One region of the Kineococcus sp. GCM10028916 genome, then DNA from elsewhere that is predicted to be linked to it. Evidence: predicted binding sites of a transcription regulator. Region 1 holds the regulator's gene; each other region holds the start of a gene.

Region 1 (2,255 bases):
ATCACCGAGGTCATCGCCCGCATCGACGGGTTGCAGGCCACGATCGCCGCGGCGGTGGAGGAGCAGTCGGCGACGACGTCGGAGATGGTGCGCAACGTCACCGAGGTGTCTTCGGGGAGTCAGGAGATCGCGTTGAACATCTCCGGCATCGCCGCTGCGGCGGATCAGACCACGGCGGGGGCGACCCACACGGCCACCACCGCCGGAGAGGTCTCGCGCACCGCCAACGAACTCAGCGAGCTCGTCAGCCACTTCACCCTCGCCTGATCCACCCCCCCTCCGGACCCACCGGCGCCGTCCCGCACCCCGCGGGGCGGCGTCGTCCGGTGGTGCCCTCGACACGCCGGTTCGAACACGTGTTTGATCCTCGCCCCCCGGGTGACTACCGTGACGTGGATCGGACCCCAGGACGGGGCCCGGTCGTACGACTCACGCGGAACGACAGGGAGAGTGACGTGGCCGACGTGCTGGACGGATCCGGCGACACCGGACAGGTGGCGCCGATGGCCTCGGTCCACCACTTCCCCGACGGTCCCTACGGCCGCGACGGACTCACCCACCGCCAGCGTCGGGTGCTCGCCGCCATCCAGGAGTGCGTCGAGCAGCGGGGTTACCCGCCGAGCATGCGAGAGATCGGTCAGGCCGTCGGCCTCACCAGCCCCAGCAGCGTCGCGCACCAGGTGAAGACCCTCGAGAAGCTGGGCTACCTGCGCAAGGACCCGCGCCGTCCGCGGACCCTCGAGGTCGTCTCGCCGGCGTCGGCCCGCGGCACCATCGACGGGTTCGAGGCCACCGCGGCCGACGGCCGCCCGCGTCCGCGCTACGTCCCGGTCGTCGGCCGGATCGCCGCCGGTGGCCCGATCCTCGCCGAGGAACTGGTGGAGGACGTCTTCGCGCTCCCCGCGCAGCTCGTCGGCGCCGGTGAGCACTTCATGCTCAAGGTGGTCGGGGAGTCGATGATCGACGCCGCCATCTGCGACGGCGACTGGGTGGTCGTGCGCCAGCAGCCGACGGCCGAGAACGGCGACGTCGTGGCCGCCATGATCGACGGCGAGGCAACGGTGAAGGTGCTGCAGCGCAAGGACGGTCACGTCCAGCTGATGCCCCGCAACCCCCTCTTCGCCCCGATCGACGGCGACGAGGCGACGATCCTCGGCAAGGTCACGGCCGTGCTGCGAAGCCTCTGAGCGAGGTCACCAGTTCGACGGCCGCCTCGATCGCCAACCGGGGCGAGGTGAGGACCGGCACGTGCAGGTCGCGCAGCAACGGCGCCGCGTCGACCATGCTCGCCTGGGCCAGGACGACGACGTCCACGGGCGGGTCGAGCGCCCGCACCTGGGTCCGGACGGCCTCCGCGACCCCGGTCGTGTAGGTCAGGACGTCGCCGGACTCGAAGGACGAGAAGGTGTCCGGGCAGCGGACCTCGATCAGCTGCACGGCCCGACCGGTGGTCTCCGCGCACTCGCGCAGCAGCGGCAACACGGTCGCCGCGGCCTCGTCCAGCGAGCTCACGACCGCGATCCGCCGCCCGGCCAGGACGGCGGCCTCGGCCATCGGGCGGTCGACCCGGACGACGCGCAGACCCATCTCGGCACCGACGGCCTTGGCCGTGGGGCCGACGGTCGAGCAGGTGCAGACGACGACGTCCGCGCCCTCCCCCACCAGTCGGCGCAGCCGGTCGGCCAAGGCCGGACGGACGCTGTCGATCCCGCGGTCCCGCGCCGTGGTGAGCAGGCCCGTGTCGACGAGGTGACGGTCGGCGACGGTGTCGTCCCGCTCGTTCAGGAGATCGCGGAAGGCGCGCACGTGGGCGTGCGCGGTGTGCAGGAAGCCGACGGTGGCCACCTCACGAGCATGCCACCCCGGACGCACGGCGTCAGCCACCGCTACCCAGACGCCGCAACGCCTCCAGCACGGTGGGGGTCGAGGTGGTGGACCAGAAGTCGGGCAGGCTGTCGCGCAGGAACCCGCCGTAGCGGGCCGTCGCGAGCCGCGAGTCGAGCACCGCGACGACACCGCGGTCACCGGTGGCCCGGATCAACCGCCCCGCCCCCTGGGCGAGGCGCACCGCGGCGTGGGCCGCCGAGACGGACACGAACCCGTTGCCGCCGGCCGCGTCGACGGCCCGCGCGCGGGCCGACATCAGCGGGTCGTCGGGTCGGGGGAAGGGGATGCGGTCGATGACGACGAGGGAACAGCTGGGTCCCGGCACGTCGACGCCCTGCCACAACGACATCGTCCCGAACAGCGAGGTC
Region 2 (2,255 bases), on a different contig from region 1:
TGGGCGGCACCGACCACCCGCGCGCCCAGCACGACACTGGCCAGGACGAGGGCCAGGCCGATCAGCAACCGCGGATCGCGCCACGAAGGGGCACTCACCCGCCGGGCGACCGACACCGGCGGCACGTCACGTCCGCGTACCGCTCGTACCGCTGTCCGCACTGGTGGGCCCTCCGTCGTCCGACACGTGGAGGTCCGGGCACTTCCCGGGCTCCAGGCGCTGTGGTCGAGGACCATGGTGAGGCTCCCGAGCGGCGGGGGTCCGCGGTTGTCCACAGGCCACCCGAACGGCCGATGCGCCAGGGTGACGTCGTGCGAGGATGCGGACACCCGCCAGGAACAGCTCCGACGACGCCCTCCAGGAGACCCCGTGCCCGCCCGTTTCGTCCCGCTCGCGGATGTCGCCGAGACGCTCGCGATCAGCTCGGCCCAGGCCTACGCCCTGGTCCGCACGGGAGAACTGCGGGCCATCAAGGTCGGCGGGCGGGGGCAGTGGCGCGTCGAGGACTCCGAGCTCGAGGACTACATCCAGCGGATGTACACCCAGACCCGCGAGAGCGTCCTCGCGGGCGAGGACCACACCGACTGACCCGCTCACCGACCTCACCGGCCGACCTCCCGGTCAGACCACCTCGGTGATGCTGAGCAACGCCGCGAACGGGACCGTCGTGGTGCGCGCACCGCTGTCCGCACGCTGACCCTCGACGACGTCGTCGAGGTCGACGACGTCGACGTGGTCGGCGCCCACCCGACCCACCGTGCCCCGGACGTCGACACCACCCGTGCGCACGACGACGTGCACACCGGCTCCGGCCAGTGCGCGGACCGCCAGGAGCAGGGTCCGCCGCGCTGCGACCGCGCCCCAGGGCGCCGCACTGCGCCCGGGGACCCCCCGCAGTGCGAGCACGGCCGCGGCCGGCAGCAGGACCTGCCGCGACGCCGCGGCCTCCCGGACCAGGAACCAGTCCGGTCCGACCCCCTCGACCCGCCCGTTCAGCGTGGTGCCGTCGCGCAGCACGAAGGTGACGGCCCCGGTCGCCGCGCGCACGCGGGAGGCGAGCGTGACGGTCGCCTCGTCCCGGCGGATCCGGTCGGCGACCTCCTCGTCCCGCTCGAGCCGGTGGGCGTGCTCCGCGCGGGCGGCGAGGTCGTCGAAGAGGTCGTCCCAGCGCACGACACAACGCTACGTCGCGGTGACCACCCGTCGGGTCGCCCGTCACCCGTCTTCACCCACCGTCAGGCGCTGCCCTCCGATCGGGCGCATGTCACGGGAGTTCCTGGCCCCGCGCACAGGTGGTCGCTAGACATGGCGCAGCAAACGACACCAAACGACACCCAGAAGGACTCAACTGGTCCAACTGGGGCCGTGCGATCACGAGGGTGGTTACCGTGCACAGACTTCGGCACCTGCTGACGTTCACCGTCGGCGCCGGGCTGGCCGCCGTGCCCGCTCTGGCCGGCGCCGGGCTCCTCGCCCTGGCGGCACCGGCGCTGCGCACCGCGCAGTCGGGCACCGCGACGGTCTCCGACCTGCTCGTCGGTGGGTGCTCCGTCGTGGGCGCCCTCCTCCTGGGGTGGTTGGCGCTCACCGTCCTGGTGGCCGTCGCCGACGAGGTCCGGACCCGCAGTCACCCGCGACTCGCCGTGCGGCCCTCCCCCGGCGTCCCGCGGACCGTCCGCCGGGTCGTCGCGCTCGTCGTGGGCCTGGTGCTGGGATCGGCCGCCCTCTCCGCCGGTGCGGCCGAACGGGGCGCGGCGACCGCGGTCCCTGAGCTCGGCTGGGCCGCTTCCGCGCCCCTGCAGGCCACCTCGGCACCGGCCCTCGACCTCGGCTGGGCCGCCGTCCCGGAGACCACCCCCGAAACCAGCACGGCGAGCACTCCCCCCGCACCCCGGGAGGTCGACGGCGAGATCGTCGTCCACCGCGGGGACAGCCTGTGGTCGCTGGCCGCGCAACGGTGCGGTCCCGACGCCACCGCCGGTGAGGTGATGGCCGAGCAGCACCGCCTCCACACCGCCAACGTCGACGTCATCGGCGACGACCCCGACCTGCTGCTGCCCGGCCAGGTCCTGCGCCTGCCCTGACCCCCGTCCGAGCACCTGTTCAGCCACCCGTCCGGCCACCCGTTCGACACCGCACCCAGGAGACCTCCGCGTGACCAGCTCCACCGCCGCCCTGCTCGACGACCTCACGCCGGACACCGGACGAGTGCCCCTGCCCTACGGGCTGCCGCCCTACATCGACGAACGTGAGGA
Region 3 (2,255 bases), on a different contig from region 1:
TGAGGGCGACCGCGCCGATGACCAGCAGCATCACGACAGCGGCGTGGTAGTCGGCGGAGCCGGCGGTGGCCATGGCGGCCGCAGCGTCCTTCTCGTGCTTGGCCGCGTCGGCCAGCAGCGGCAGCAGCTGGTCGGTGACAGGGGTCGTCGTGGCGCTGCGTCGGGCGACGAAGCCGGCACGGTCGTTGCTGCGGACCAGGGTGGCGAGTTCGACCCGCGCGGCACGGTACTGCTTGACGAGATCTTCGATCTGGGCCCGGTCCGCGGCCGGGGTGGCCGGGTTGGAGGCCTGGTAGGCGCTCCACGCCTGGTCGTAGGCCGTGTCGTCCTCGCCCATCTTGGTCAGTGACGCCTCGGTGGCCTGCTGGTCGTCGGTGACTGCTGCGTTCACGATGTCCATGCGCAGGGTGAGGAAGGAGGTGCGGACCTCACCCAGCGTCTGCACCGAGGCCACGCCACTGGTGGACACGTTCTCGAGGTTGGCTTGGGAAGATCCGAGGCGGGAGATGCCCAGGGCCACCACGGCGGCCAGCAGGAGGCAGACGACGCCGAAGCCGGCGAAGAGCTTGGGGGCGACGTTCAGATCGCGCAGTGCCTTCATGGGTGGGCCTTCCAGGGGGTTCTCGCGCGGCGCGGGGTGGGGAAGGTGCCGAGGGCGCAGGGCGGAGCAGGCGGGTGAGGTCGTCGTGTCCATCGGCGGCGCGGCCGTGGGCCTGAGGTGCGCCGGGAGAAGGCTGGGAGTCCGTTGTGCGTCGGGGGCCCGGTGCCTAGCGTGGTGCGCATGTGTCGCAACATCCGTCAGCTGCACAACTTCGAGCCGCCCGCCACGTCGGAGGAGGTCCAGGCCGCCGCGCTGCAGTACGTGCGCAAGGTGGCCGGGTCGACCCGGCCGTCGGTGCGCAACCAGGAGGCGTTCGACCGGGCGGTGGCCGCCGTCGCGCACGCGACGCAGCACCTGCTCGAGGACCTGGTGACGACGGCGCCGCCCAAGGACCGGGAGGTCGAGGCCGCCCGGGCGAAGGAACGCAGCGCGCGGCGCTTCGCCTCCTGACCCTCGGCCCCCGAAGCGTTCGCGCAGGTCAGCGCACGTGTCGGAGGCCGGTGGCAGCGTCTGTCGACGTCACCCCCGGGAATTCGGGGGTTGCGCGCCACCGTTCGAACGGTGGTAGAACAGACGCGCACGGTCGAACACCCGTTCGATAGTGCGCCACTCGTTGGAGGTCTCTGCTCGTGAGCGCCACCGCCCTCGCCCTGCCCGTCGTCGCACGCCCGGTCCGCCCTGCCCGCCGCAACGTCGCCACCGTCCGCCCACACTGCGCCGCCCGGCCCGTCGCGCCGCCTCGGCGCCCCGCCCGCACGCTGCGGCTGACCCGACGGGGCCGTCTCGTGGTGACCTGCACGGCCGCCACGCTGCTCACCGGTGCCGTCGTCGCCGTGACGGGTGCGCTGTCCGGCGCCTCGGCCGGGGTGGAGCGCACCTCCGCACCCCCGGCCGCGGTCCTGACGGTCCTCCCCGGCCAGACCCTGTCGCAGATCGCCGGTCAGTGGTCCCCGGGCGCGGACTGGCGCGAGGTGGCCGGTGAGATCGTCCAGCTCAATGCCCTCCCGTCCATGACCCTGCAGGCCGGACAACAGCTGACGATGCCCGAACAGGGCTGATCGCGGTGCGCCCGGTTGCTCCGTGCGTCGGTCACGACGTACGGTCGACCCTGGACCAGAGCCGTCGTCCGGTCTCGGGGGAGGAAGTCGGGGTGCACTGCCCGTTCTGTCGGCACGAGGACTCTCGTGTCGTCGATTCCCGCACGACCGACGACGGCAGCTCGATCCGTCGCCGTCGGCAGTGTCCGAACTGCTCCAAGCGCTTCTCCACCGTCGAGACGGCCAGCCTCTCGGTCATCAAGCGTTCCGGTGCGCCAGAGCCGTTCAGCCGCGCCAAGATCGCCAGCGGGGTGCGCAAGGCCTGCCAGGGCCGGCCGGTGAGCGAGGACGACATCGCGCTGCTCGCCCACCGCGTCGAGGAAGCCGTCCGCGCCCAGGGTGCCGCCGAGATCGACGCCCACCAGGTGGGTCTCGCGACGTTGCCCTTCCTGCAGGAGCTCGACGAGGTCGCCTACCTGCGTTTCGCCTCGGTCTACCAGGCCTTCGACTCCCTCTCCGACTTCGAGTCGGCGATCGACCGCCTGCGGGCCCAGCGCGCCGCGTCACCGCTGCCCCCGGTCGAGACGGTGCCTGCCCGCGGCTGACCCGCGTCGAGT

The links. The regulator LexA, encoded in region 1, represses DNA repair genes until DNA is damaged. The targets are predictions, from matches to a motif close to TCGAACANNTGTTCGA.
Region 2: the regulator LexA is predicted to act here: its motif matches at 1,285-1,300, upstream of ACFQ46_RS10630 (LysM peptidoglycan-binding domain-containing protein).
Region 3: the regulator LexA is predicted to act here: its motif matches at 1,185-1,200, upstream of ACFQ46_RS21825 (LysM peptidoglycan-binding domain-containing protein).

Annotation. Positions count from the first base shown of each region.
Region 1 is NZ_JBHTFM010000013.1:30-2,284, forward strand. Features, by position in the region: partial or broken gene ACFQ46_RS11430 (methyl-accepting chemotaxis protein) at 1-267, shown strand, start outside; gene lexA (transcriptional repressor LexA) at 504-1,187, shown strand; gene ACFQ46_RS11440 (aspartate/glutamate racemase family protein) at 1,162-1,845, opposite strand; gene ACFQ46_RS11445 (ATP-dependent DNA helicase) at 1,877-2,255, opposite strand, start outside.
Region 2 is NZ_JBHTFM010000008.1:271,187-273,441, reverse strand. Features, by position in the region: gene ACFQ46_RS10645 (hypothetical protein) at 1-125, opposite strand, end outside; gene ACFQ46_RS10640 (helix-turn-helix domain-containing protein) at 370-588, shown strand; gene ACFQ46_RS10635 (hypothetical protein) at 622-1,173, opposite strand; gene ACFQ46_RS10630 (LysM peptidoglycan-binding domain-containing protein) at 1,389-2,084, shown strand; gene ACFQ46_RS10625 (Rv3235 family protein) at 2,155-2,255, shown strand, end outside.
Region 3 is NZ_JBHTFM010000021.1:281-2,535, forward strand. Features, by position in the region: partial or broken gene ACFQ46_RS21815 (Tar ligand binding domain-containing protein) at 1-601, opposite strand, end outside; gene ACFQ46_RS21820 (DUF2277 domain-containing protein) at 782-1,051, shown strand; gene ACFQ46_RS21825 (LysM peptidoglycan-binding domain-containing protein) at 1,231-1,659, shown strand; gene nrdR (transcriptional regulator NrdR) at 1,752-2,243, shown strand.